3 regions of the Streptomyces africanus genome follow, and region 3 is predicted to be linked to each of the others. Evidence: riboswitches for the same ligand, from Rfam matches in the RefSeq annotation. Region 3 holds a riboswitch; each other region holds the start of a gene.
What was found. Region 3 has a riboswitch for cobalamin ahead of QF034_RS03025 (energy-coupling factor ABC transporter permease). Riboswitches for the same ligand answer to the same signal wherever they lie in the genome.
Positions count from the first base shown of each region.

Region 1: it holds a riboswitch for cobalamin, as region 3 does, so the genes downstream of both, QF034_RS27330 (ribonucleoside-diphosphate reductase subunit alpha) here and QF034_RS03025 (energy-coupling factor ABC transporter permease) in region 3, are expected to answer to the same signal.
Region 2: it holds a riboswitch for cobalamin, as region 3 does, so the genes downstream of both, QF034_RS05835 (ABC transporter substrate-binding protein) here and QF034_RS03025 (energy-coupling factor ABC transporter permease) in region 3, are expected to answer to the same signal.

Region 1 is NZ_JAUSYP010000001.1:5,860,412-5,869,727, reverse strand. Features, by position in the region: gene QF034_RS27360 (carbohydrate ABC transporter permease) at 1-453, opposite strand, end outside; gene QF034_RS27355 (extracellular solute-binding protein) at 525-1,808, opposite strand; gene QF034_RS27350 (GntR family transcriptional regulator) at 2,120-2,884, shown strand; gene QF034_RS27345 (DUF3311 domain-containing protein) at 3,029-3,295, shown strand; gene mctP (monocarboxylate uptake permease MctP) at 3,292-4,920, shown strand; gene QF034_RS27335 (GNAT family N-acetyltransferase) at 4,993-5,499, shown strand; cobalamin riboswitch at 5,552-5,676, shown strand; gene QF034_RS27330 (ribonucleoside-diphosphate reductase subunit alpha) at 5,801-8,158, shown strand; gene QF034_RS27325 (ribonucleotide-diphosphate reductase subunit beta) at 8,215-9,219, shown strand.
Region 2 is NZ_JAUSYP010000001.1:1,229,580-1,238,895, reverse strand. Features, by position in the region: gene QF034_RS05850 (4-hydroxybenzoate 3-monooxygenase) at 1-1,034, opposite strand, end outside; gene QF034_RS05845 (APC family permease) at 1,074-2,714, opposite strand; gene QF034_RS05840 (CoA-binding protein) at 2,848-3,276, opposite strand; cobalamin riboswitch at 3,368-3,557, shown strand; gene QF034_RS05835 (ABC transporter substrate-binding protein) at 3,627-4,649, shown strand; gene QF034_RS05830 (FecCD family ABC transporter permease) at 4,646-5,659, shown strand; gene QF034_RS05825 (ABC transporter ATP-binding protein) at 5,680-6,459, shown strand; gene QF034_RS05820 (ICP22 family protein) at 6,754-7,749, shown strand; gene QF034_RS05815 (SixA phosphatase family protein) at 7,746-8,288, shown strand; gene QF034_RS05810 (YigZ family protein) at 8,337-8,963, shown strand; gene QF034_RS05805 (hypothetical protein) at 9,156-9,293, shown strand.
Region 3 is NZ_JAUSYP010000001.1:585,076-594,391, reverse strand. Features, by position in the region: gene QF034_RS03040 (energy-coupling factor ABC transporter ATP-binding protein) at 1-793, opposite strand, end outside; gene cbiQ (cobalt ECF transporter T component CbiQ) at 790-1,539, opposite strand; gene QF034_RS03030 (energy-coupling factor ABC transporter substrate-binding protein) at 1,545-1,919, opposite strand; gene QF034_RS03025 (energy-coupling factor ABC transporter permease) at 1,916-2,617, opposite strand; cobalamin riboswitch at 2,648-3,008, opposite strand; gene QF034_RS03020 (serine/threonine-protein kinase) at 3,099-4,511, opposite strand; gene QF034_RS03015 (MDR family MFS transporter) at 5,163-6,491, opposite strand; gene QF034_RS03010 (ABC transporter permease subunit) at 6,488-8,332, opposite strand; gene QF034_RS03005 (GNAT family N-acetyltransferase) at 8,404-8,940, opposite strand; gene QF034_RS03000 (VOC family protein) at 8,995-9,316, opposite strand, start outside.

The sequences.
Region 1 (9,316 bases), 5.3 Mb from region 3:
CACGATCACGGGCATGCCCCAGCTGGCCACCAGCACGATGTTGATGAGCACCTTCAGCCAGCCGGAGACCCGCTGGAGCAGCAGGGCGATCGCCATGCCGATGACCATCGTGAAGACGACGGCCCCGGCGGCGAAGACGATCGTGCGGACCACGACGGTCCAGAACTCGCCGTCGCCCAGCACCTTGGCGAAGTTGTCGAACCCGACCGACTCGGCCGGCTGGAAGCCCCACAGCTGGGACTGCCCGAACTTCTGGAAGGACAGGGTGACCAGGCGGGCCAGCGGATAGCCCATGACCAGGGCGAGGATCAGCAGGCAGGGCGCGAGCAGCAGCCAGGGGACCGCGGTCCCGCCCGACGGCCGGTTCGCCCGTGGCCGCTCAGCGGCGGGAGGTGGCGGTGCCTGCCGCGGTGGCGGCACCTTGGCAGGGGTGGTGGTGTCTGCGGCACTCATCGCGCGCTCCTCGGCGGTCCCTCAGGTCTTGACGACGGCGGGGCTCCCCGACCAGGAGCCCCGCCCGTAGGTCACTTCGTGTTGATGACCTTGTCGATCGCGGCGTCCGCATCCTTGGCGGCGGCCTCGACCGACTTCTTGCCGGTGCCGATGCTCTGGAGCATGGTCTGGAGGATCTGCGCCTTCTCGACCTGGCCCCAGCCGGGGGCCATCGGGACGAACCAGTTGGACTCGGCCGCGGTCGCCGGGACCGCCGTCTTCGGGTCGTTCTTCAGCGTCGCGAGGTCGGTCTTGTTGTTGGGCAGATTGCCCTTGGCCATCAGGCCCTTCTGGCCGGAGGAACCGGTGAACGCGTTGATCCACTCGGCGGCCAGGGCCTGCGCGTCGGACTTCACCGGCACGGCGAGGTCGGAGCCGCCCAGGAAGACGGGCATGTTCTTGCCGGACGGGCCGGGCATCACGAAGTTCTCGAGGTTGCCCTTGAGCTTGCCGGTCTTGTCGTTCTTCGGATCCTCGGCGGTCGCGCCCTCCCAGGCGGCGGCGAAGATCATGGCGGACTTGCCCTGGCCGTAGACGATGTAGCGGTCCGACTCGTCCTTGGTCTTGTCGCCGTGCATGTAGGAGTCGACGACGTTCTTGAACTCCTTGAGGCCCTTGAGGGACTCGGGCGAGGAGAGGGAGGCCCGCCACTGGCCGCCGGACTCGGTGGCGATGGCGCCGCCGGCGTCGTAGACGAAGGACATGGCCGCGTACCAGTCGCGGGTCGGCTGGTACCAGGCGCTGAACTTGCCACCCTGCTTCTTCTGGATCTTGTCCAGGGCGGCGGTCAACTCCTTGTACGTCTTCGGGGGCGTCTTCACGCCGACCGAGGCCGCCACGTCCTTACGCCAGTTGGCGACGCGGCCGCCGGCGTAGTACGGCACGCCGTAGGTCTTGCCCTCGTAGGTCACCGAGGCCTTCAGGCCGTCCAGCCAGGCGTCCGAGCTGTCGAACTCGCCCGCGTCGAGGGGAGCGAAGGCGCCCTTGACCATGTAGCCGAGCATCTCGGTGTTGCCCATCTCGACCACGTCGGGGGCCTTGTCGGTGGCGAGGACGGCGTCGAGCTTGGCGTTCTTGTCGGGCCAGCCGTAGTACTCGTGGTTGATCTTCAGGCCGGGGTGCTTCTTCTGTACCGCGGCGTCGGCGGCCTTCACCAGCTGCGGCCAGTTGTTCTGCGCGTCGACGGTGAGCCAGACGGTCAGCTCCTTGGCGTCCGCGCCCTTGTCCGAGCCCCCGCTGCCGCCCTCGCCCCCGCACGCCGCGATGGAGACCACCATGCCCGCGATACCGATCGCGGATATCAGCTTGCGCTTCACGCCACCCTCCTCAGGGATGCCACCGACCCCCCTGCTCCCCGCGTTCGTGGGGCCAGGACCCTGGACCAATGGTGTAGACCAGTACGGGGAGCTTGGACCAGACCAGGAGGCCTGTCAAGGGTCCGGAATAAGCTCTGACCAGCCGTTATGCGACCTACATATGCAGGAACCTTTAAGTAAGAACCCGGCGAAAACACCGGCCAGGCGCGGCATACTCCAGGTAGACCACTTGGAGTCGTGGACTAGACCAAAAGCGGCGCCGACGGTATACAAGTGAGATCGTGTCGGCCCAGGAGCCGGGAAGGCGGAGCATGAGCACCGACATCAGCAGTGCGGAGAACGACAGCGGGGCGCCCGTCCGCACCGCACGCGTGCCCAAGTACTACCGCCTGAAGAAGCACCTGCTCGACATGACCGAGACCCAGGCGCCCGGCACGCCGGTCCCGCCCGAACGCACCCTGGCGGCCGAGTTCGACACCTCGCGCACGACCGTGCGCCAGGCGCTCCAGGAGCTGGTCGTCGAGGGCCGGCTGGAGCGCATCCAGGGCAAGGGCACGTTCGTCGCCAAGCCGAAGGTCTCGCAGGCGCTGCAACTGACCTCGTACACCGAGGACATGCGCGCCCAGGGCCTCGAACCCACCTCGCAGCTCCTGGACATCGGCTACATCACCGCCGACGACCGCCTCGCCGGGCTGCTCGACATCACGACCGGCGGACGGGTGCTGCGCATCGAGCGGCTGCGCATGGCCAACGGCGAGCCCATGGCCATCGAGACGACCCACCTGAGCGCGAAGCGCTTCCCGGCCCTGCGCCGGTCCCTGGTGAAGTACACCTCGCTCTACACCGCGCTCGCCGAGGTCTACGACGTCCATCTCGCCGAGGCCGAGGAGACCATCGAGACCTCACTGGCCACCCCGCGCGAGGCCGGCCTGCTCGGCACGGACGTCGGCCTGCCGATGCTGATGCTCTCCCGTCACTCGCTGGACCGCGACGGACAGCCGGTGGAGTGGGTGCGGTCGGTGTACCGGGGGGACCGGTACAAGTTCGTGGCGCGTCTGAAGCGGCCCCAGGAGTAGTTCCCGCGCGGGACGGTGCGACGGCTGCTGAGCTCGGTTTCTTTTGGGTACCGCATTGCGGACGAGGGGTTCCGTTCCCGCCGCACCCTGACCTAGATTGCCTGCGCATTACACAGGTGATCACTGAGGGGACGGAGCCGCCTGATGTCGCAAGCACCGGAAGCCGGCAGAGGGGCGATGGTGACGCCGATGCGCGTCGTCATCGGCCTCTGCCTCATAGCGCCCTTCGTGGCCATGCTGTGGGTCGGCTCGTACGCCAAGACCGACCCGGCCTTCATCGGCATCCCGTTCTTCTACTGGTACCAGATGGCGTGGGTACTGATCTCCACCGCGCTGACGATGATCGCCTACAAGCTGTGGCAGCGTGACCAGCGCGCCCGCTCTGCCGCGAAGGGCGGTGCGTCGGAGTGAACGACGGCGTGAACGGCGTCGCACTCGCCGTCTTCATCTTCTTCTTCCTGGCCGTCACGGTCATGGGCTTCCTGGCCGCGCGCTGGCGCAAGGCCGAGAACGAGCACAGCCTGGACGAATGGGGCCTGGGCGGCCGCTCGTTCGGCACCTGGATCACCTGGTTCCTGCTCGGCGGCGACCTGTACACGGCGTACACCTTCGTCGCCGTGCCGGCGGCGATCTACGCGGCGGGCGCGGCCGGCTTCTTCGCGGTGCCCTACACGATCCTCGTCTACCCGCTCATCTTCACGTTCCTCCCCCGCCTGTGGTCGGTCTCGCACAAGCACGGGTACGTGACGACGTCCGACTTCGTGCGCGGCCGGTTCGGCTCCAAGGGCCTGTCGCTGGCGGTGGCCGTGACCGGCATCCTGGCCACGATGCCGTACATCGCGCTCCAACTGGTCGGCATCCAGGCCGTGCTGGACGTCATGGGCATCGGCGGCGGCGAGAACACCAACTGGTTCATCAAGGACCTGCCCCTGCTGATCGCCTTCGGCGTGCTGGCGGCGTACACGTACTCGTCGGGTCTGCGGGCGCCCGCGCTGATCGCCTTCGTGAAGGACACCCTGATCTACATCGTCATCGCGGTGGCGATCATCTACATCCCGATCAAGCTGGGCGGCTTCGACGACATCTTCGCCAAGGCGGGCGACGCGTTCAGCCAGACCAACCCGGCGACGGGCGCGCCGCGCGGTGCGCTCGCGCCGCCGGAGGCGGGGCAGTGGACGTACGCCACGCTGGCGCTGGGCTCCGCGCTGGCACTCTTCATGTACCCGCACTCGATCACGGCGACGCTGTCCTCGAAGAGCCGTGACGTGATCCGCCGCAACACCACGATCCTGCCGCTGTACTCGCTGATGCTGGGCCTGCTCGCGCTGCTCGGTTTCATGGCGATCGCGGCCGGGATCAAGGTGCAGAACGGGCAGCTGGCGATCCCGCAGCTGTTCGAGACCATGTTCCCGGACTGGTTCGCGGGCGTGGCCTTCGCGGCGATCGGCATCGGCGCCCTGGTCCCGGCGGCCATCATGTCCATCGCGGCCGCGAACCTCTTCACCCGCAACATCTACAAGGACTTCATCAAGCCCGACGCGACGCCCGCGCAGGAGACCAAGGTCTCCAAGCTGGTCTCGCTGCTGGTGAAGGTGGGCGCGCTGGCCTTCGTCCTCACCATGGACAAGACGGTCGCCATCAACTTCCAGCTCCTGGGCGGCATCTGGATCCTCCAGACCTTCCCGGCCCTGGTCGGCGGCCTGTTCACCCGCTGGTTCCACCGCTGGGCGCTGCTCGCGGGCTGGGCGGTCGGCATGGTCTACGGCACGGTCGCCGCGTACGGCGTCGCCTCGCCGACCCAGAAGCACTTCGGCGGCTCCTCCAAGGAGATCCCGGGCATCGGCGAGATCGGCTACATCGGCCTCACGGCGTTCGTCCTGAACGTCGTCGTCACCGTCGTCCTGACCTTCGTCCTGAAGGCCCTGAAGGCCCCCGACGGCATCGACGAGACCAAGCCGGAGGACTACACGGCGGACGCGGGCGACCCCGGCGTCCAGGTGGAGCTTCCGCCGGCGACGGCGGGCACCTCGCACTGAGTCGCAGGTGACAACGGGCCGTCGGTGAGAAACCGGCGGCCCGTTGTCATACCCGTCCCGCACACTCGGACCATGGACATCCTCATCCGGCGGTTGAAGCCCGCCGAATACGACGCCCTCGGCGAGATCACCGCCCAGGCCTACCTGACGGACGGCCTCCTCGACTTCGGGGAGAGCGACTGGTACCTCGGCGAACTCAGGGACGTGGCCAGGCGGGCCGCCGCCGCGGACGTCCTGGTGGCCACCCAAGGCGAACACCTCCTCGGTGGTGTCACCTTGGTGCCCTCCGGCGGCCCCATGGCCGACATCGCCCGCCCTGGGGAGGCCGAGATACGGATGCTCGCCGTCGCCCACGAGGCCCGCGGCCGCGGCGCCGGGGAGGCCCTGGTCCGCGCCTGCGTCGACCGCGCCCGTGCGACGGACGGCTGTGTCCGCGTCGTCCTGTCGACGCAGCGCACCATGCACTCCGCCCACCGCATCTACGAACGTCTCGGCTTCGTCCGTGTCCCGGAGCGCGACTGGAACCCGATTCCGGAGCTTCCCGACATCACTCTCCTCACCTACGAGTTGACGCTGTGAAACCGTCGCGACACTACATCTAGGGGTGCTTTCGCCGCCCGGCACAAGATGTATGCTCATGCTCGCTGTCGCCGCAGGGGAATCCGGTGCGAATCCGGAACTGTCCCGCAACGGTGTACTTGTGCGTGTTCGCGCACAGGATTCAGTCCGAGGACCTGCCGACAGCGCGCCCGGCCGCCCGGCCGGTGCGCCCTGACGTCCGGGCCTCGCGGAGTGGGCCGGTGGACGCGACGCCGCGTGCGCTCGCGTGCTGCCCCCTGCCCTGTGTGAGGCCCCCGTGCCGAGCGAGGGAGAGCCCCACGTGACCATCGCGCCAGCCGATCCGGTCTCAGCCGCCGAAAAAGAGCACGACGGTCCCGGTGCCGCGCTGCTGCGGACCCTGACCGAGCTGACCGCCGACCTGCCCGACGCCGACCCCGGCCGGGTCGCCGCCGCCGCGCTGCGCGGCCGGTCCGCGCGGGCCGACGAGTCGGAGTTGCGCGAGCTGGCGACGGAGGCGGCCGCCGGCCTCATCTCCGAGGATCCCGCCTACTCCCGGCTGGCCGCGCGCCTGCTGACGATCGGGATCCGCGCCGAGGCCGCCTCGCAGGGCGTCACCTGCTTCACCGAGTCCGTGGCGGTCGGGCACCGGGAGGGCCTCATCGCCGACCGGACCGCCGAGTTCGTACGCCTCCACGCCGCCCGTCTCGACGCCCTGATCGACACGGCCGCCGACGACCGCTTCGGCTACTTCGGCCTGCGCACGCTGCACAGCCGCTACCTGCTCCGGCACCCGATCACCCGCAAGGTGATCGAGACGCCCCAGCACTTCATGCTGCGCGTCGCCGCCGGTCTCGCCGAGGACGACACCCGCCGCTCCGTCGACGAAGTCGCCGCGCTCTACGGGCTGATGAGCCGTCTCGACTACCTCCCCTCCTCCCCCACCCTGTTCAACTCCGGCACGCGCCACCCCCAGATGTCGTCCTGCTACCTCCTCGACTCCCCCAAGGACGAGCTGGACTCCATCTACGACCGCTACCACCAGGTGGCGCGGCTGTCGAAGCACGCCGGCGGCATCGGCATCGCGTACTCCCGCATCCGTGCGCGCGGTTCGCTGATCCGCGGCACCAACGGCCACTCCAACGGCATCGTCCCGTTCCTGAAGACCCTCGACGCCTCGGTCGCCGCCGTGAACCAGGGCGGCCGCCGCAAGGGCGCCGCCGCGGTCTACCTGGAGACCTGGCACTCCGACATCGAGGAGTTCCTGGAGCTGCGCGACAACACCGGCGAGGACGCCCGCCGTACGCACAACCTGAACCTCGCGCACTGGGTGCCCGACGAGTTCATGCGGCGCGTGAACGCCGACGCGCCGTGGTCGCTGTTCTCCCCGTCGGACGTGCCCGAGCTGGTCGACCTGTGGGGCGAGGAGTTCGACGCCGCGTACCGGGCGGCCGAGGCGAAGGGCCTGGCGAAGAAGACTCTGCCCGCCCGCGAGCTGTACGGCCGCATGATGCGCACCCTCGCGCAGACCGGCAACGGCTGGATGACCTTCAAGGACGCCGCCAACCGCACCGCCAACCAGACGGCCGAGCCGGGCCACGTCGTCCACTCCTCCAACCTCTGCACGGAGATCCTGGAGGTCACCAGCGACGGCGAGACGGCGGTCTGCAACCTGGGGTCGGTCAACCTCGGCGCCCTCGTCGACCAGACCAGCGGGGACATCGACTGGGGGCGGCTGGACGAGACCGTCCGTACGGCCGTCACGTTCCTCGACCGGGTCGTGGACATCAACTTCTACCCGACCGAGCAGGCGGGCCGTTCCAACGCCAGGTGGCGTCCGGTCGGCCTCGGGGTCATGGGCCTGCAGGACGTCTTCTTCAAGCTGCGCCTGCCCTTCGACTCGCCGGAGGCCAAGCGGCTCTCCACCCGCATCGCCGAGCGGATCATGCTCGCCGCCTACGAGGCCTCGGCCGGTCTCGCCGAGCGCAACGGCCCGTTGCCGGCCTGGGAGAAGACCCGCACGGCGAAGGGCGTGCTCCACCCCGACCACTACGACGTGGAGCTGACCTGGCCGGAGCGCTGGGCGGCCCTGCGCGAGCGCGTCGCCGCGACCGGCATGCGCAACTCGCTGCTCCTGGCCATCGCGCCGACGGCCACGATCGCCTCCATCGCGGGCGTGTACGAGTGCGTCGAGCCGCAGGTGTCCAACCTGTTCAAGCGCGAGACGCTGTCCGGTGAGTTCCTCCAGGTCAACTCCTACCTGGTTCAGGAGCTGAAGCGGCTCGGCGTGTGGGACGCCCGTAGCCGGGAGGCCCTGCGCGAGGCGAACGGCTCGGTGCAGGACTTCGCCTGGATCCCCGAGGACGTACGCGCCCTCTACCGCACGGCGTGGGAGATCCCGCAGCGCGGCCTGATCGACATGGCGGCGGCCAGGACCCCGTTCCTGGACCAGTCCCAGTCCCTGAACCTCTTCATGGAGACGCCGACCATCGGCAAGCTCTCCTCGATGTACGCCTACGCCTGGAAGTCCGGGCTGAAGACCACGTACTACCTGCGTTCGCGCCCGGCGACCCGCATCGCCCGCGCGGCCCAGGCCACTGTCCCCGTGCAGACCACCCCGGACCCCGAAGCGGTCGCCTGCTCCCTGGAAAACCCCGAGTCCTGCGAGGCCTGCCAGTAATTCCCACCCGCCACCCGACCGCCACCCCTGGAGGACGGCGCTTCGCGCCGACTGTTATGACTCAGAACCTGCTCGACCCCGGCTTCGAGCTCACTCTGCGCCCCATGCGCTACCCGGACTTCTACGAGCGCTACCGGGACGCCATCAAGAACACCTGGACCGTGGAGGAGGTCGACCTCCACTCGGACGTCACCGACCTCGCCAAGCTCTCCCCCGCCGAGCAGCACCTGATCGGCCGGCTGGTCGCCTTCTTCGCCACGGGCGACTCGATCGTCGCGAACAACCTGGTGCTGACGCTGTACAAGCACATCAACTCCCCCGAGGCGCGGCTGTACCTGAGCCGGCAGCTCTTCGAGGAGGCCGTGCACGTCCAGTTCTATCTGACGCTGCTGGACACCTACCTCCCCGACCACGACGACCGGGCGGCGGCCTTCGCGGCCGTCGAGAACATCCCCTCCATCCGCGAGAAGGCCGGGTTCTGCTTCAAGTGGATGGACTCGGTCGACCAGCTCGACCGGCTTCAGACGCAGGCCGACCGCCGCCGCTTCCTGCTGAACCTGATCTGCTTCGCCGCGTGCATCGAAGGCCTGTTCTTCTACGGTGCCTTCGCCTACGTCTACTGGTTCCGCAGCCGTGGCCTGCTGCACGGCCTGGCCACCGGCACCAACTGGGTGTTCCGCGACGAGACGATGCACATGTCGTTCGCCTTCGACGTGGTCGACACCGTCCGCAAGGAGGAGCCGGAGCTGTTCGACGACCGGCTCCAGCAGGAGGTGACGGACATGCTCCGCGAGGCCGTCGAGGCCGAGCTGCAGTTCGCGCGCGACCTGTGCGGTGACGGCCTCCCGGGCATGAACACCGAGTCGATGCGGCAGTACCTGGAGTGCGTCGCCGACCAGCGGCTCACCCGCCTGGGCTTCGCTCCGGTGTACGGCTCCGAGAACCCCTTCTCCTTCATGGAGCTCCAGGGGGTTCAGGAGCTGACCAACTTCTTCGAGCGGCGGCCCTCCGCGTACCAGGTGGCGGTGGAGGGCACCGTCGACCTGGACGAGGACTTCTGAGCCCGCTCGTCCTCGCGGGCCTCCTGGGCCTCCCTGATCTGACGGTCGACGCGCCGGTCGCGGACGATACCGATCACTGACGGGAGGACCAGGAGGA
Region 2 (9,316 bases), 640 kb from region 3:
TGCGCGTAGCCGCCGAGGCCGCTGTCGTCCCCGCTGGTCAGCTGGGCCACCAGGGCGTCGCCGAGCAGGAAGGCGTCGTGCAGGGCGAGGTTCATGCCCTTGGCGGCGATGGGGGCGACCAGGTGGGCCGCGTCACCGGCGAGGAAGAGCCGGCCGGAGACCATCGGCTCGACCACGTAGTCGTGCATGTCCAGCACACGCTTCTCGATCAGCCGCCCCTCGGTCAGCGGCGGCACACCGGACGCGCCGAGCCGCTCCCGGAGTTCCGCCCAGACGCGCTCGTGCGGCCAGTTCTCCGGGTCGTCGCCCGGCGGGCACTGGAGGTAGTAGCGGGTCACCTCCGGGCTGCGGGGCATCTGCCCGGCGAACCCCTTGGCGTGGCAGCCGAACAGCACGCCGTCGGCGGACGGCGGCGCCTCGGCGAGCAGGGCCAGCCAGCCGATGCCGTAGTCGTGCCGCGCGATGCGCACCTGTTCCGGCGGCAGGGCGGCCCGTGTCACCCCGCGCGCCCCGTCGCAGCCGGCCACGAAGTCGCAGTGGACGATGCGGTGTTCACCCGTCTCCGGGCAGGTGTACGACACCGAGGGCCGGTCGGAGTCGATGTCGTGCACCCGCACGTCCCGGACCCCGAAGCGGATCTGTCCGCCGCGCACGTCGGCGTACTCGCGCACCAGGTCCGTCACCAGCAACGGCTGCGGGTAGACGAAGTGGTGACTGCCGGTCAGCTCCGCGTAGGGGAACCGGTACCGCTCGCCGTCGAAGCGGAACTCGCACGCGGAGTGCAGCTCCGCGCGGTCCAGCAGATTCCGCGCGAGGCCACGCTTCTCCAGGCCCCGTACGGCCCACTCCTCGATGACTCCGGCCCGGGGCCGCTGTTCTATGAACTCCCGCGTCTCGGTCTCCAGCACCAGGCAGTCCACGGCCGCGGCCCGCAGGATGTTGCCGACGGTCAGCCCGGCGGGACCGGCGCCCACGACAACGACTGGGAAGCGTTGCGGGGCGCCGGAGTCGGGAGGCGGGGAGGCTTGGGTCATGCGCTCATTATGGAGGCCCCGGCCGCGCGGGGGGCGGTGTCAGTGGACGGTCGCCTCGGTGACGGCCACCCCCCCGATGCTCCGCTCGATCTCCTCCGGCCGGGACGCCGAGGCCCGGGCCCAGTAGTAGATCCCCAGGGAGAACACCGTGATGACCGCCATGTCCCACCACAGTCCGATGTGCCCCTGGCCGCCGAAGCCGCCCTGCCAGGAGATGACGCCCATGCCCAGCAGGTAGACGGGCAGCCACTGGGCGGCCCTCCAGTCGAGCCGGGGTGCGTCGGGCAGTTGCTTGCGGGTGGCGTACCAGGCGTATCCGCCGAGCAGGACGTAGCCGAGGACGATGGCCACACCGAGCCGCCACAGGGTGTCCCACGTCGACCAGTAGATGATGAGGTCGGCCACGACGAACGACAGCGGGGAGACGACGTTCCCGCCGGGCAGCCGGTAGGGCCGTGCCCGGTGCGGCAGCCGGTCGGCGAAGACGCCGTACGCCAGCGGGGCGCCCGCGTACATCAGCACGCTCGCCGAGGTGATGAAGCCGACCAGCTGCTGCCAGCTCGGGAACGGCAGGAAGCAGACCACGCCGGTCACGAAGGAGACGATCAGGCCGAACCACGGCACGCCGCGCGCGTCGGTGCGCGTGAAGATCTTCGGCGCGTAGCCGTTGCGGGCCAGGCCGTAGGAGACGCGGGAGGTGGCGGTGGTGTAGATCAGGCCGGTGCCGCCGGGGGAGACGACCGCGTCCAGGTACAGGACCACGCTCAGCCAGCCGAGCCCCAGCAGGGTGGCCAGCCCCGCCCAGGGGCCGCTGATACCGGGGTAGTCGAGCTTGGCCCAGCCGTGCGCGAACGAGGCCAGCGGCAGGGCCGCGATGAAGACGATCTGGAGCAGGACGTAGATCCCGGCCCCGATGGCGACCGAGCCGAGCGTCGCGCGGGGCAGGTCACGGGCCGGGTCGCGGCTCTCACCCGCCAGCTGGATCGCCTGCTCGAAGCCCAGCAGGGCGAAGATGATGCCGCTGGAACTCACGGCGCTCAGCACGCCGTGGGCGCCGAACGGGGCGAAGCCGTGCTCGGTGAAGTTGCCCGGGTGGAAGTTGCCGGCCGCGATGATGAAGATCGCGGCCAGCGGCACGGCCACCTTCCACCAGGTGGCGGCGCTGTTGGTGTGCGCCAGGAGCCGCACACCGAGGAAGTTGACCACGACGAACACGGCCATGAGGAGGACGGCGACGACGAACCCGCTGGTCGTCAGCGTCCCGTCCTTGGCGTGCTGGAAACCCTGCGCCCAGTGCCAGTGCCCGGCGTAGCCGATCATGGCCTCGACCTCGATCGGTGCCACGGTCGCCGCCTGGAGCCAGGAGAACCAGCCGAAGGACATGCCGGCCAGTCCGCCGAACGCGTAGTGCGGATAACGTGCCGTGCCGCCCGCGACCGGGAACATGCCGCCGAGTTCCGCGTGCACCAGGGCCAGCAGCACGATCCCGACCGCGCCGATCAGCCACGACAGAATCGCCGCGGGCCCGGCCGCCACGACCGCCTTCTCGGCGCCGTACAGCCACCCGGAGCCGATGATGGAACCGACCGACGCCCACATGAGCCCGATCAGTCCGACGTCCCGGCGCAGTCCGCCCGGACCCCCCTTTACCCCCGCTGCTGCCTGGTCGACGCTCACCATGAATGAAGGGGCCTCTCATAAAAGAACTCGTGAGTTCTGCGAGCAAGAGGCCTCAGATTAGGAATCGGTCATCCGGCGGCAGAAGGCGAGTTGTGCAGCCTTGACCCGGCCCGGGCATTTCCTGGAAAGCGCTTCAGGAATTCTGTACGCCGTGATGAGGAAGTCGTGGGATCTCGATCGCCGGGCAGCGGTCCATCACCATCTCCAGGCCCGCGGCGCGGGTCCGGTCGTACGCCGCCTCGTCGATGACGCCGAGCTGGAACCACACGGCCTGCGCTCCCTTCGCGACCGCCTCGTCCGCGACGGCTCCGGCGAGATCGCTGTTCACGAACACGTCCACGACGTCCACGTCGAAGGGGATGTCCGCCAGGCTCGCGTACCCCTGCTCGCCGTGCACCGTCTCCGCCTTGGGATGCACGGGCACGACGCGCTTGCCGAAGCGCTGGAGCACGGCGGCGACGCCGTACGCCGCGCGCTGCCGGTTCGACGACAGGCCCACCACGGCCCAGGTGTCGCCGAGCTCGGTGAGGATCCTGCGGACCGTTGCCTCGTCGCCGTACACCGGCGGCCTCCTCGTACGTCGCGTAAGTGCTGCTGGGGACTCCCCTGGATGCAACGGCGCAGGGCGGGCGGTGATTCCCCCGAGCTCGCCGTGATAGCTTGCCGAGGCCAGTCGAACCCATGTACGTGGGTCAGGGAATCCGGTGCGAATCCGGAACTGACGCGCAGCGGTGAGGGGGACGGGCGGGGCCTCGGCCACTGGACGGCGCGTGTGACGTCCGGGAAGGCGCTCCGCACCGGACGAACCCGAGTCCGAAGACCTGCTGGCGGCCCCCGCGGCCGTTCGCGGCGGGGGAGCACCGTACGACCGGGCTCCGCGATCGAGCCCTCGACGACTGAGGACTGGTTTCCGTGCCCCTCGCCCGACCCGCCCGTGCCGCCGTCCTGCTCGCGGTCGGCTCCCTGCTCCTGGCCGGCTGCGGCGACTCGAAGGCCACCACGACGAAAGCCGCCGTCACGCTCGGCAACTGCGGCCACGAGGTGCGCGTCGAGGCCCCGCCGCAGCACGCCGTCTCCCTCAACCAGGGCACCACCGAGATCCTGCTCTCGCTCGGCCTCGCCGATCGCCTCGCGGGCACCGCCACCTGGACCGACCCCGTGATGAAGGGGCTGGCGAAGGCCAACGCGAAGGTGCCGCGCATCGCCGACAACAACCCGTCCTTCGAACGGGTCCTGGACGCCGACCCCGACTTCGTCGCCGCCTCCTTCGTCTCCACCCTCGGCAAGGGCGGCGTCGCCACCCGCGAGCAGTTCGAGAAGCTCGGCCTCCCCACGTACGTCTCCCCGTCGGACTGCGCCGGCAAGGACAACTCCGGCGACGGCGACGGCGACGGCGCGCGCGCCAAGGCGCTGGGCATCGACACCGTCTACGGCGAAGTACACGACCTGGCCACCGTGTTCGGGGTGAAGGAGCGGGGCGACAAGCTCGTGGCCTCCCTCCAGCGGCGCATGGCGAAGGCCACGCAGGGCATCCACGCCTCGGACGTCACCCTCCTGTACTGGTTCGCCAACTCCGAGTCGCCCTACATGGCGGGCTGTTGCGGGGCGCCCGGCATCATCACCCGGGCCCTCGGCGCGAAGAACGTCTTCGACGACACGCACGAGGAGTGGCCGCAGACCAACTGGGAGACGGTCGCCGAACGTGACCCCGATGTCCTCGTCATCGGCGACCTGACCCGCACGTCGCAGACCGCCGAGTCGGCCGCGCGGAAGATCGCCTTCCTGGAGTCCAACCCCGTGACCCGGAACATGGACGCGGTGAGGCACAAGCGGTACGTGCTGCTCAGCGGGCAGGCCATGAACCCGACCATCCGCACGGTCGAGGGCGTGGAACAGGTCGCCGCCCAACTGCGCGAGTTCGGGCTCGTGAAGTGACCGTCCGCGGGCCCGCGCTCGGTGTCGCGGGCGCCTTGCTGCTGGTGGTCTCCCTGGCCCTGGCGATCACCGTCGGCCCGGCCGACATCCGGGTCGCGGACGTCTGGTCCGTCGTCGCGGCCCATCTCGGTCTCGGCAGTGCCGACCTGACGCCGATCCGCGACGGGATCGTCTGGCAGCTGCGGCTGCCGCGCACCCTGCTCGCGGCCGTGTGCGGGGCCGGACTGGCCGTCTGCGGGGCGGTGATGCAGTCGCTGCTGCGCAACCCGCTCGCCGACCCGTTCGTGCTCGGGGTGTCCTCCGGCGCCTCCACCGGCGCGGTCGTGGTCGTCGTCCTGGGCGTGGGCGGCGGTGCCGTCTCGGTGTCCGCGGGCGCGTTCCTCGGCGCCCTGGTGTCCTTCGCGCTGGTGCTGCTGCTCAGCCACACCCTCGGCGGCACCACCGACCGGGTCGTCCTCGCGGGCGTCGCCGCCATGCAGCTCTTCTCCGCGCTCACCTCCTTCGTCGTGATGACCGCCGCCGACGCCGAGACGACCCGGGGCGTGCTGTTCTGGCTCCTCGGCTCGCTCGGCGGCGCGGGCTGGACCGATGTGTGGCTGTGCCTGGCCGTCCTGGCCGTGACGCTGGTGGTGTGCCTGTGGTACGCCCGTACCCTCGACGCCTTCGCCTTCGGGCAGGACGCGGCGGCCGCGCTCGGGGTGTCCGTGGCCCGCACCCGCCTGGTGCTGCTGTGCGTCACGGCCCTGCTCACGGCCGCGCTGGTCAGTTCGGCCGGGGCGATCGGCTTCGTCGGGCTGGTCCTGCCGCACGCCGCGCGGGCCCTGGCCGGCCCCGGGCACGTCCGGCTGCTGCCGGTCACGGCCCTCGCCGGAGCGGTGTTCCTGGTGTGGGTCGACACCCTCGCCCGTACGGTGCTGGATCCCCAGGAGGTGCCGGTGGGCGTCGTGACGTCACTGATCGGGGTTCCGGCGTTCGTGGTCGTGCTGTACCGGACGCGGAGGGTGCGGTGAGCGGGGCGGCGGGAGCAGCGGTGTCCGGCGCCGGGTTGCGGGCCGACCGGGTCGGTCGCCGTGCCGACGGGCGTCTCATCCTCGACGGGGTCGTCCTCGCGCCCGAGACCGGCTCCACCGTCGGTGTCCTCGGCCCCAACGGCTCCGGCAAGTCCACCCTGCTGCGGCTGCTGGCCGGGTTGCTCACCCCGACCGCCGGAGTCGTCACCCTCGACGGCACCCCGCTGGGCGACCTGCCCCGCCGCACCGTCGCCCGCCGGCTCGCCGTGGTCGAGCAGCAGGCCGACACACAGGTCGAGTTGACGGTGGTGGACGTCGTACGGCTGGGCCGCGTGCCGCACCGGCGCGCCTGGACGCCGACATCGCAAGACGACGAACGGGCCGTGCGCGACGCCCTGCAGCGCACCGGCCTCGCCGAACGCGCCGACCAGCCCTGGCACACCCTCTCGGGCGGCGAACGCCAGCGGGTGCAGATCGCCCGCGCGCTCGCCCAGGAACCCCGCGAACTCCTCCTGGACGAGCCCACCAACCACCTCGACATCCACCACCAGCTCGACCTGCTCTCCCTGGTCACGGGCCTGCCGGTCACCACCGTCGTCGCCCTGCACGACCTCAACCTCGCGGCGATGTACTGCGACGAGGTCGTCGTCCTGAGCGCGGGGCGGGTCGTGGCGGGCGGCGCCCCGGGCGATGTCCTGACGGAGGAACTCATCGCCGAGGTGTACGGCGTACGGGCCGCCGTCAGCCGTGACGGCCCCGAGCAGCGGCCGCATGTGCGGTTCCTCGGGACGCTGGGCTGAGCGGGCGGGGGCGATGCACGCCACGGTGGCCCTGGGGCGTGTCCGCAAAGTCCCGCCTGCCCCGCGACGCCCTGCACGCCCTCTCGCCGCACCGGGCCCCCAGAGCACGCACCGGACGCCGCTGGGCCCGCCCTCCGGGCGGACGACGGGACTTTACGGACACGCCCCAGGCGTGGTTCCCGCCCCGGTGCCCTGGTCCGTCCGGCACGCCATTGGTGGGGTGTTCCCGCCACGGTGGCCGGAAAAAGCCGCACAAGCCTGCGTGCGCCCGCCCACCCGGCCTACGCTCGCCTCGTGCTGCGCATCATCGACGCCCGGACCGGCGAGCCGGTCGACGCCGCTCCGGCCCGCCGGGGCCTGACCCGTGTCGAAGTACACGCGCCCGGCTCCGACCTGACCAACCTGCGGGTGCTGCTCGTGGCGGATCTGCTCGTGCGGGCGCTGGAGCTCGGCGGCACACCGGTGTGGGCCCTGCTGACCGGCGGGCGCCGCCAGGCCGAGCTGCGCGCGGACGCCACGGCCCTCGGCATCCGCCCCTTCGAGGACAGCCCCGACGTCAGCGCCGGACTCGGCGAGGCCCAGGTCGTTCATGTCGCCGCCGAGGGCGGGGAGACGCCTGACGGGGTCCGGATCGCTGTCGCGCCTGTCGAGACGACCGGACCGGCCACGTCGGTCGGCGCGTCGGCGGAATCGCGCCTGCCGGTCGGCGAATCGGCGAAGCCAGGCCCGCCCAGCGGCCGGCCGGCCGAACCGGACCCGTCGGCCGGTGAGTCGGCGATGCCGAACCCGCCGAGTGGCCGGTCGGCCGGGCCGGACCCGTCGGCCGGTGAGTCGGCGATGCCGAACCCGCCGAGTGGCCGGTCGGCCGAGCCGGGCCTGCCGGCCGGTGAGTCGGCGACGTCGGACCCGTCGCGCGGCCAGTCGGTGGGATCCGGCCCGCTGGGCGGTGTCGACCCCGCCGTCCTGCGCCTCGCCCTGTTCACGCGGCACCACAAGGCCCCCGTCCGGCTGGAGGCGGACGTCCTCAGGGAGGCCGAGGCCACGCTCGCCCGGTGGCGCGGTGCCGTTGCCCGTTGGGCCCGGCGGCCCTCCCGGCCCGTGCCCGACGACGTGCGCGGGCGGCTGCGCGACGCCTGGGACGAGGATCTGGACGTGCCCCGGGTGCTGGACGTGCTGCGGGGCGTGGAGAACGAGCCGGATCTGCCGGACGGCGCCCGGTTCGAGACGTACGCCTACGCCGACCGGCTCCTCGGCCTCGAACTCACCCGCGATCTGGGAGCCCCGGCATGAGGGAGCGCGCCGGAGCGGGCCCGCCGCGCCGCCTGGTCGTGCTGCGGCACGCCAAGTCCGCCTGGCCCCTCGATGTCACCGACCACGAGCGCCCGCTCGCCCCGCGTGGCCGCCGCGACGCACCCGCCGCCGGTCAGGCCTTGGCCGAAGCGGACTGCCTGCCCGACCTCGCGCTGTGCTCCACCGCCGTACGCGCCCGCCGGACCTGGGAACTGGCCGCCGCCGAGTGGGGCACGCCCCCGCCGGTCCGGTTCGACCGGCGCCTGTACGCCGCGAGCCCCGCCGGTCTGCTGGCCGTCGTGCACGAGGTGTCCGCCGAGGTGGAGACACTGCTGCTGATCGGGCACAACCCGGGCCTGGAGGAACTCGTCCTGGCACTCGCCGGTGACGGCCCCGACGACACGCTGGAGCGGGTCCGCACCAAGTTCCCGACGTCGGCCGTCGCCGTACTGTCCTGGTACGGCACGACCTGGCGGGCCCTCATCCCCGGCGCCGCGCTGCTCACCTCCCTGACCGTGCCGCGGGGCGAGAAGAAGTAGCCCCGGGCCGGTCCGGCTCGTCCCCGGGCTCGCGCATAGGGTGGCCGGATGCAGGACGAATACCGCACGGTCGCCCGCGCCGGCGTGCACGAGACCGAGGTCAACCGCTCCCGCTTCCTGTGCTCCCTCGCCCCGGCGGCCACCGAGCAGGAGGCGCAGGACTTCATCGCCGCGATCCGCAAGGAGCACGCCGACGCCTCCCACAACTGCTGGGCCTACGTCATCGGCGCCGACGCGTCCGTCCAGAAGGCGAGCGACGACGGGGAACCCGGCGGCACCGCCGGCGTCCCCATGCTCCAGATGCTGCTGCGCCGCGACATGCGGTACGTCGTCGCCGTCGTCACGCGCTACTTCGGCGGGGTCAAGCTCGGCGCGGGCGGACTCATCCGGGCGTACGGCGGAGCGGTCGGCGAGGCCCTGGACACCCTCGGCACGCGCACCCGCCGCCGGTTCCGGCTGGCCACGGTCACCGTCGACCACCAGCGCGCCGGCAAGCTGGAGAACGACCTGCGGACCACCGGGCGCGAGGTGCGGGACGTCCGCTACGGGGAGGCGGTCACCATCGAGATCGCCCTCCCTGACGCCGATGTGGAGGCCTTCCGGGGGTGGCTCGCCGACGCGACCGCCGGAACGGCCGGCTTCGAACCGGGCGGGGAGGCGTACGGCGACGCCTGACGCGCGGTCAAGCTCTCGTGAGGCGCCCGGGGGCCGGCCCGGCGGGCGTCAGCGCCGGGGAGCGGGACGGCGGACCCCAGCGCGCGGTCGAGACCGTCGCACGCAGGAAGGTCAGGGTTCCCGGCCGCGCTGAGGGCGAAGCAGACGTACGTCCACCATGGCCGGCCGTGCTCACCGCCGAGGATCAGCGGGATGAGCACGAAAGGCAGCAGCACGGCGGTGAAGACGGCGCCGGCGATGCCGAGCCGCGGCAGATCGGCGCTGCGGCTCTCGGTGACGGCGGGCACCCTGGACCGGTGGATGCGGACGTACGACATCGCGCCGGAGTGAACGGTTCCACGACATATATGCGG
Region 3 (9,316 bases):
GCCCCGGCTCCGCGCCGGTCAACCACCCCTGCGCGCGCAGGAGTTCCGCCGCGGCGGCTCCCCACGGCAGTCGCAGCCCCGCCTCCCGGAGCAGATCGGTGCGGGCCAGTGCCTCGGGGGCGGGCCCGGTGCGGACCCCGGACGGGGTGAGGAGCGCCGCGTCGTCGGCCCAGCGCAGCGCGAGGTCGACGTCGTGGGTGGCCATCACCACCGTGGTGCCGGCCTCACGGAGTCCGTCGAGCGTGGTGAGGAGCCGTTCCTGGCCGTCGGGGTCGAGTCCGGCCGTCGGCTCGTCGAGGACGAGGACACGGGGCCGCATGGCGACCGCGCCCGCGATGGCGGTGCGTTTGCGCTGCCCGTAGGAGAGCAGATGGGTGGGCCGGTCGGCCAGGGCGGTGATGTCCAGGGCGACGAGTGCCTCCGCCACCCGCGCCCGCACCTGCGCGTCGTCCAGACCGAGGTTCAGCGGCCCGAACGACACGTCCTGCTCGACGGACGCCGCGAAGAGCTGGTCGTCCGGGTCCTGCACCACCAGCTGGACGGTCGTCCGCAGCCGGGTCAGGCCCTTGCGGTCGTACGTCACCGGCTGCCCCGCGACCGTCAACCGGCCCTCGCGGGGCCGCAGTCCGCCGCTGAGGAGCCGCATCAGCGTGGTCTTGCCGCTGCCGTTGCGGCCGAGCAGCGCGAGCGCGCGCCCCTCGCGGATCTCGAAGTCCAGGCCGCTGAGCACGGCCGGGCCGTCCTCGTAGGCGAAGGACGCGCCCCGCAGGGCGACGAGGGCGGGCTCGCTCATGTCAGCGGCCTTTCCAGTACGAAGGTGAGGACGGCCAGCGCCGCGAGGAGCACGCAACTGGCCGTCGTGAAGCGGACGGAGACACGGGCCTCGGGCACGAGGACGCGCAGGGTGCCGTCGTAGCCGCGCCCGGCGAGTCCGGACTGGAGGCGGACCGCCCGGTCGAAGGCCCGGACGAACGCGGTGGCGCCGAGTCCGCCCAGGGACCGCCAGGCGGCGGCCCGCGTGGTGTGCCCGAGCCGGGCGGCCTGGGCGTCACGGACCCGGCGCACGGAGTCCAGCAGCAGGAAGCTCATCCGGTACGTCACGAGCGCCACGTCGACGACCGGCGCGGGCACCCCGGCCCGGACCAGCCGCGGCAGCAGGTCGGACATGGGCGTGGTGAACGCGAACAGCAGCACACCCAGGGAGGCCGCCGAGGTGCGCAGCAGCAACTCCCCGGCCCGGACCGGCCCGTCACCGGTGAGGGAGACGAAGCCGCCCGGCCCGCCCACCTGCACGAGCAGCGTCAGCGCGCCGGTCACGCAGAAACCCAGCGGCACCCGGTAGGCCCGCCACAGCCGGCGCCCGGGCACGCCCGCCGGACCCAGCAGCACCACCAGGGCGGTCAGCAGCACCAGAGCCGCGCCCGGCCAGGGCGGCAGCGAGATCGCCAGCAGGGTCAGACCCAGGCCGAGGACGGCCTTGTCCACGGGATGGCGGCGGCGCCAGCGACTGCTGTGCGCCGCCGCGTCGATCGGCAGCACGCGGCTCAGGCCCCTTCGGCCGGGGACTTCTCGGCGGTACCGTCCGCCGCGTTCCCGGAGTCCGGCCCCCGCTCCCGCGCCCGCCGCTCACCCTGCCGCCTGCCCCGGCGCAGGCCGAAGTAGTAGGCGAGGACACCGGAGCCCAGGGCCGCCTGGAGGGAGAACAGCGCCGACTCGATCTCACCGGACGGCGGTTCGTACAGGGGGGAGAACCAGGGCTTGTAGTCCGGCTCGATCTCGGTGATCGCCGTCTCCGCTTCGCCGTCGGAGCCGGTGAACGGCTCCTTCTTGTGGTCGCCGAGGCCGAGCGCGAGCGGCAGCACGGCGAGCGCGGCCACGGCGAGCAGCAGCAGAAGGTTGATCTTCGTGTTCCTGCTCATCGGGCCACCTCCTCGGTCTCGCTCCGGGACTGCTTCCCGGCCACGAGCACACCCAGCCGGGTCAGTTCGCCCTTGCTGGACTGCACCAGCAGCCGCATCACGAGGACCGTCAGCAGTCCCTCGCTCACCGCGAGCGGGATCTGGGTGACGGCGAAGATGGAGCCGAACTTGCCGAGCGCGCCCAGGAACCCGCTGCCCGGGTCGGGGAACGCGAGCGCCAGCTGCACGCTGGTGACGCAGTAGGTGGACAGGTCGGCGACGAACGCGGCGGAGAACACGGCGACCATCAGCGGCACGTCGTAGCGGCGCAGCAGGCGGTACACCGCGTAGCCCGCCCAGGGGCCGACGATCGCCATGGAGAAGACGTTGGCGCCGAGCGTGGTCAGACCGCCGTGCGCGAGCAGCAGCGCCTGGAAGAGCAGGGTGATGGTGCCCAGCACCGCCATGACGGGCGGCCGGAACAGGATGGCGCCCAGGCCCGTGCCGGTGGGGTGGGAACAACTGCCGGTGACGGACGGCAGTTTCAGAGCGGACAGGACGAACGTGAAGGCACCGGAGGCACCGAGGAGCAGGGTGCTCTCGGGGTGCTCGCGCACTTCACGGGTGAGCGACCGGACCCCGTGGAGGACGAACGGCGCGGACGCGACGCCCCAGGCGGCCGCGTGCGCCGGCGGCAGGAAACCCTCGGCAATGTGCATGGCTCAGCAGACCCTCTCCAGCACCTCGTGGATGGTTGACGCGCCTTGGCCGGTCTCCTGGCTCACGGGTCCCACCGCCCGTACTCCGCCTTCCCGGGGCCGTGGGCCCTGGCGTCACATTCCCGTCGTCCGCCCGAAGGGCGGGCCGCGCGGCGTCTGGCGCATGCGATCGCAAGGCGCCGGAGCGCCCCCGTGGCGGAGCCACGTGGGCGATTCGGCAACGCGGCGAGCGTGCGTGCCAGACGTCGCGCGGCAGACGGGAATGCGACGCCAGGGCCCTAGGACCCAGTGGCCGCCCGTGAGGGCCGGAGCCGGACTTCCCGATCACAGTGGCGAGGGCCGCACCGGCATCACACCGGATTTCCCGTTCACCAAGGCGTGGTGACAGTAATGCCGGGATAAGGGCCATGACAAGCCAGCCGAGGGGGCGCGCGAGGGGGCGCGTGAAGGGGCGACCGCTCGCACACCGGCGCAGGAGGGCTCAGTCGTCCCCGTCGTCGCCCTCGTCCTCCCCACTGTCCCCGGACTGTGGAGGCTGTTCCTGCTGGGGCTTGTCAGCCTTCTCCGGCGAGCTGTTGCTCGTCTCCTGCGCCGGGCTCGTGGCGCCGGTCGTCGCTTCGGCGGGGGCCGGGGAAGCGGGTGCCGTGGTGGAGGGAGTGACATCGGCCACTGTGCCGGCCGTCGGCGTCGTGGCGGCCGCCGGGGCGGAGGCCAGGGGGTCGGCGGAGTCGGCCGAGTCGCCGGGCGAGGGGGCTGCCGGGCTGCTCGCGGACGGGGACACGTCGGGTTCCGTGCCCTCCGTCGCGGTGTCGTCGGGCGAGAACCACTGCATGCCGGCGAGCATCGCGGCGAGGAAGACGGCCGCCGCGGCCACCGCCGCGGCCGTCCTGCGGTGGTGGCCGAGACCGCCACGGGGCGCGGCGCGACGGGAACGCCCGCCCGAAGCGGTGCGGGACCCGGTGGGCAGCGCGTACGTGGCCGGGCTGCCAGTGCCGGTGCCGGTGCCGGTGTCGGCTGCCGTGTACGGCCCCGGCCCGGCGGGCGGCACCGGCGACGCCGCCTCCGGCAGCGGCTCGGGCAGCCCCCGCCACGCGCCGCCGGCGAACCACTCGGCGGCCTGCTGCGCCGTGGGCCGGTCCTCGGGCTGCTTGGCGAGCAGGGCGAGGAGGTAGCTCTCGAAGGCCGGCGGCAGACCGGCGACACCGAGTTCCCGGGGCGGTACGGGGGCGTTGTCGAGATGCTGGTGCAGGAGTGCGACGGCGGTGTCGGCCTGGAACGGCGGGCGGCCGCTGAGGAGCTGGTAGAGCACGCACCCCAGGGAGTACGTGTCGGAGGCGGGACCCGCGGGCCGGCCCAGGGCCCGTTCGGGCGCGAGGTAGAGGCCGGTGCCGACGATCTGGCCGGTCGCGGTGAGCGCGGCGCCCGGGTCGTCGAGGAAACGCGCGATGCCGAAGTCGCCGATCTTCAGCGTGCCGCCCGCGTCCAGCAGGAGGTTGGCGGGTTTGACGTCGCGGTGCACGATGCCCTGCTCGTGCGCGGCGGCGAGTCCGGCGGCGGCCTGCGCGGCGAGCCGGGCCACCCGCTCGGCGGGGAGCGCGCCGGAGACGGACAGCACCCGGGCGAGGCTGTCGCCCTCGACCAGCTCCATCACCAGGTACAGGCGGTTGTCGTACTCGCCGAAGTCCAGGACCCCGACCACGTTGGGGTGGTTGAGACGCCCGGCCGTCCGGGCCTCCAGGCGGAACCGGGAGGTCGCCGTCGCGTCGGTGTCCTGAGGCAGCAGCAGCTTGACGGCCACCGCTCTGGCGAGCGTCTCGTCGTACGCACGCCAGACCTCTCCCATTCCGCCGCGCCCGATCTCAACGTCCAGCCGGTAGCGGCCCGCTAGCAGCACTCGTCCTCGTCCTATGCTCGTGGGAAGGTCCTCGCCGCGGGCCGTAACTCCCCGCGTCGGAGCGGGGATTGGTGGGGGGTGCCGCAGCCGACCCAGGATACTGGCGCTGCGTGACCACCGTTCCCCGGTGCGGTGCCGTGGACGGTACGGTCCAGGAAACCGGGGAGCGGAGCGGTGCCCCGCCGGGGTGATGGCGCGACGCACGTGGTTGCCCAGGCTGTCCCCGGCGCCTCGCCGGCCGCCGGATCGGGCCGCCGCTGTGCCTTCCCTCTCTTCTCTCCCTTCTCTACGTCTCGGCCTGTTCGCCGGGCAGCCGCGCGTCGGGCCCGTGCGTCTCCGTATGCCGCGGTCGGGGCTGCCGCGAGCCGGCCTCCTGCGTCTGCGCGTATGGTCGGGCTGCCGGGCAGCCGCGCGCCGGGCCGGTGCGTCTCCGTATGCCGCGGTCGGGCCGCCGCGAGCCGACCTCCTGCGTCTGCGCGTGTGGTCGGGCTGCCGGGCACCCGCCTCTCGCTGCCTGTGGTCGGCTGCCGCGCGTTCGCCGCCTGCGCCTTCGCCTGCGTCTGCGGTCGGCCTCTGCGCGCCCGGCCCTGTATCTCCGCCTGCCGTCAGGCCTCCCGCGCCCGTCCCTTGTGCCTGTGCCTGTGCCTGTCGTCAGGCCGCCAAGCCCGCCCCCTGCGCCCGCTCCTTCCGGCGCGGCAGCAGTGTCACCGCCAGGGCGGGGACGGCCGCGAGGAGGAGCCAGGGCACGGCGGGCGGGAGGCCCGCTTCGAGCAGGGAGCCGGTGGCCGCGCTGCCGGCGAGGACGATCAGGCCAGAGACGGACGACAGCGCACCCATGTAGAGGCCGATCCGGCCCTCCTCGGCGAGATCGGGCACCCAGGCGCGGGCGGCGGGCACGACCAGCATCTGTCCGACGGTGAGCAGCACGACGAACCCCGCGGCCGGCAGCAGCCCGGCGGTACCCGTCCAGCCGGCGGGGCGCGCCGCGGCCACCACCGCGAAACCGGACGCGATCAGCAGCAGCCCGGCGGTCATGGAGCGGCGCAGGTCGAGCCGGTCGCCCGCCCAGCGGGTCACCGGCAGTTGGGCGAACACCACCAGCACCGAGGACAGGGCGAACAGCCAGGACAGCGGCGCCTGGGAGCCCGCCGCGCGCTGCACCTCGTCGGGCAGGGCCAGATACAGCTGGTTGTAGGCGAGCAGGTACGTGCCGTACGCGCAGCACAGCGCCAGGAAGCGGCGGTTGCGCAGCAGCATGCGCGCCCCGCCCTTCTCCCGGGTCCGGACCCGGCCGGGGATGTGCTGCGGCATCAGCCACACGTGTCCGGCCAGGACGAGCACGAACACCGCGGCGCCCGCGAGGCACGCGGTGCGGAAGTCGACGGCGAGCAGCAGCGCGCCGAGCAGCGGTCCGACGAAGGCCCCGGCCTGGCCCGCCACGCTGAACAGGGCCAGGAGACGGGTGCGTGAGCCGTGTCCTTCCTCCTCCCAGACCACCGCCTGGCGGGCCACCTCGGACTCCACGGCGGGGGAGAACAGCGCGGCGGCGAAGCCGATCACCAGGACCGCCCCGATCACGGTCCAGCTCGCCTCCGCGTACCCGAGCCACGCGAACCCGGCGATCCGCAGCACGCAGCCCGCCAGCACGACCGGGCGCACGCCGTAGCGGTCGACGAGCGAGCCACCGACCACGAACAGGCCCTGCTGGCTGAAGGTGCGCAGCCCGAGCACGAAGCCGACCAGCCAGCCCGCCATGCCGATCGCGGTGCCGAGGTGCTCGGCGAGGAACGGCAGCACGGCGTAGAAGCCTACGTTGAAGGCTAGTTGGGTCACGATCAGCAGCCGCAGCAGCGGGGACAGGTCCCGCCAGAGCCGCCAGGTGCTCTCGCGCGGAGCCCTGGGCGTCGCGCCGTCGGGTGTCTCCTCGCCGGACGCAGGGGCGGCCCGGCGGGCCAGGACGCGGGATATGGGGCCTGTCATCGTTCTTCTCTCGCTGAGAGGGATACGGGGGTCAGAAGGGCGTCGCCGTGGTCCGGCCGCTGCCGCGGGGCGGGCACGACCCGGTCGCCGGGCGGCCCCGCCGCGCTGTCGGTCCGCCCGCGCCGCCGGGGCGGGCGGACGCCGTCGGCGGCCGTCACCGCGAGCGCACCCAGCAGGACCAGTACGGCGGCCGGGAAGAGGACGGCCCACGGGGCGCGCTCGGCGTACGGCTGGTTCTCGGCGAGCAGCAGACCCCACTCGGGGGACGGCGGCTGTGCGCCCAGGCCGAGGAAGCCGAGCGCGGCGAGGCTCAGCGCGACGCCGGGCAGCCGGAGCAGGGCGTGCCGGGCCACCGGCGGCAGGACGGCGGGCAGCAGTTCGTGCCGGAGCAGGTGTCCCCGCCCGGCACCCAGCGCACGGGTGGCGGCCAGGTGCGTGGTCGCACGCTCCTGACGCAGCAGGGAGGACGTGTGGGCGGCCAGCGGGGACCAGGCCACGACACCGACGGCGAGGGCGGGCGCCCAGGGGCCGCTGCCCGTGACGCCGGCGACGAGGAGCCCGGCCAGGACGGGCGGTACGGCACTGACGGTGTCGACCAGCGGCCCGGACAGCCGCGGCAGCAGCCCCAGCAGCAGCCCGGCGAGAAGGGCCGCGGCACTCACCGCGAGCGCCGTGCCGAGGGTGTTCAGCGCGCCGTGGGCGACCCGGGCGAGGACGTCCCGGCCCAGCGCGTCCGTCCCGAACGGGTGGGCCGGGGAGGGGCCTTGCAGCCGGGCGAGGGTGTCCAGGGCGAGCGCGTCACGCGGCAGGCCGAGGCCGATGACCGTGGCGAGCAGCGCCCCGTACAGCAGGGGCAGGGCGCGGGGCGGAGGCGGGGCCCGCCGGTGCAGGGAGTGCAGGGCGCCGTCGCGCAGCGCGGGCCCGGTCAGCAGCCGGGCCGCCAGCCGGGCGAGGGCGCCGGCGGTGGCCGCGAGCAGGACGAGGGTGAGCGTGCCGGTCTGCAGGACGGGCAGGTCCTGGGCGAGCGCGGCGTGCAGGGTGAGCCGGCCCAGGCCGGGGATGTCGAAGATCTGCTCGACGGCGACGGACCCGCCGGTCAGGCCGACCACGAACAGGCCCAGGTTGGGCAGCAGTCCGGGCACACAGCGGCGCACCGCCTGCCGTGCCACGGACTTCGGCGGAACACCGCGGGCCGCGGCGGCCAGCGCCCAGGGTTCGGCGAACGCGCCGGGCAGCAGGTCGTCCAGCATCCGCCCGAGGACCGCGCCGACCGGCAGGCCGAGGGCCAGCGAGGGCAGCACCATCCACCGCGGCCCGTACCAGCCGAGGGCCGGCAGCCAGCCCAGCTGCACGCCGATCACCGAGGCGAGCACCGCGGCGACGAGGAACTCGGGCAGCGCCGCCAGTACAGCGGTCGCCGTGCCGCCGGCACCGCGCGCGCCGAGCCGGCCCCGCGAGCCGAGCCGGAGGGTACGGGCGCACACGGCCGTCGCCGTGACGGCGGCGACGACGAGGGCGCCGGACATCAGCAGCAACGACGCGCCGAGCGCCGGCAGGACGGAGGGCAGCACCTGGGCACCGGACACCCACGACGTGCCCGCGTCCCCGTGCGCCAGCCCGCCCAGCCAGCGGCCGAGCAGCGCCAAGGGGCCGTCGTCGAGCCCGAGTTCGTCGCGGATGGCGCGCAGCGTCTCGGGGGTCGGGTCGCGGTCCGCCGAGCGGGACTTCAGCACGGTCAGCGCCGGGTCGGTGCGCGACAGCCACGGCAGCAGGCCGATCGCGCCCACCAGGCCGGCCGTGAGCACGACCCGCCACAGCAGCGTCGGGACGCCGCCGCGCACCAGAACGCGCAGGGCGGCCAGGCCCCTGCTCAGGGGTGAGATCGAGGTGTTCACCGTCGTCCCCGGGTCACTCAGGCGAAGGGGATCTCGAAGTGCACCACGCCGCTGCCCCCGCCGGGCACGTCCTCCCGCTCGTCGCACACCACCTTGCCCAGCGTCCGCCACAGGCCCATCGCACCGGGCGAGTGCGGATACGTGTGCAGATACACGGACCGGTACCCACCGTCGGCCCGCGCGAAGTCCAGCAGACCCTCCACCAGCCGCCGGGCCAGGCCCCGCCGCCGGTGCTCGGGGCGCACGTACACCCGCCGGAGCTGTGCCGTCTCGCCCGAGGGGAACCGCTCCGCCAGCCAGCGCGGGTTCGGCGGATGCGCCGGGCCCCGCGCGTCCAGCGCCGCCGTGGCCGCCACCGTCCCGTCCCGCTCGTCCACGGCGACCAGGAGCGTGTGCCGTGGCGGCAGGACGTAGAAGGACGCGGGGTCGATGATGTCGGCGTGCCACCCTGGCACGTATCCCGTCCGGAAGTCCCGGTACACCGCGTCGAGCATCACCACCCGGGCCCCGTCGAGATACTCCGCCGTGGCTTCCCTGATGATGACGTTGCGCATTTGCACATCATATGCAAGAAGCTTTTCCGGCTCGCCAGGGGGTGTCCGCCGGGCTCAGCTCCCGGCCGGGGTGAGCACCACGAAGTCCGCGTTCGCCGGGTCGAGGCAGACGGCCAGCCGGCCGACGCCCTCCGCGTCCGCGGGCCCCATCTGCACGCTGCCGCCGTTCTCGGTGGCCTTGGCCACCGCGGCGTCGCAGTCCTCCACGGCGAAGACCGGGTGCCAGTACGGCCGGCCGTTCGTCAGCGACAGGTTCTCCTTGCCCATCTCCATGAGACCGCCGTGCATGCGCTCCTCGGGCAGTCCCGCGGGAGTGATGAGGGTGTACGTGCCTCCACCGCCCGGCAGCTCCATGTCGCCGAACTGCCAGCCGAAC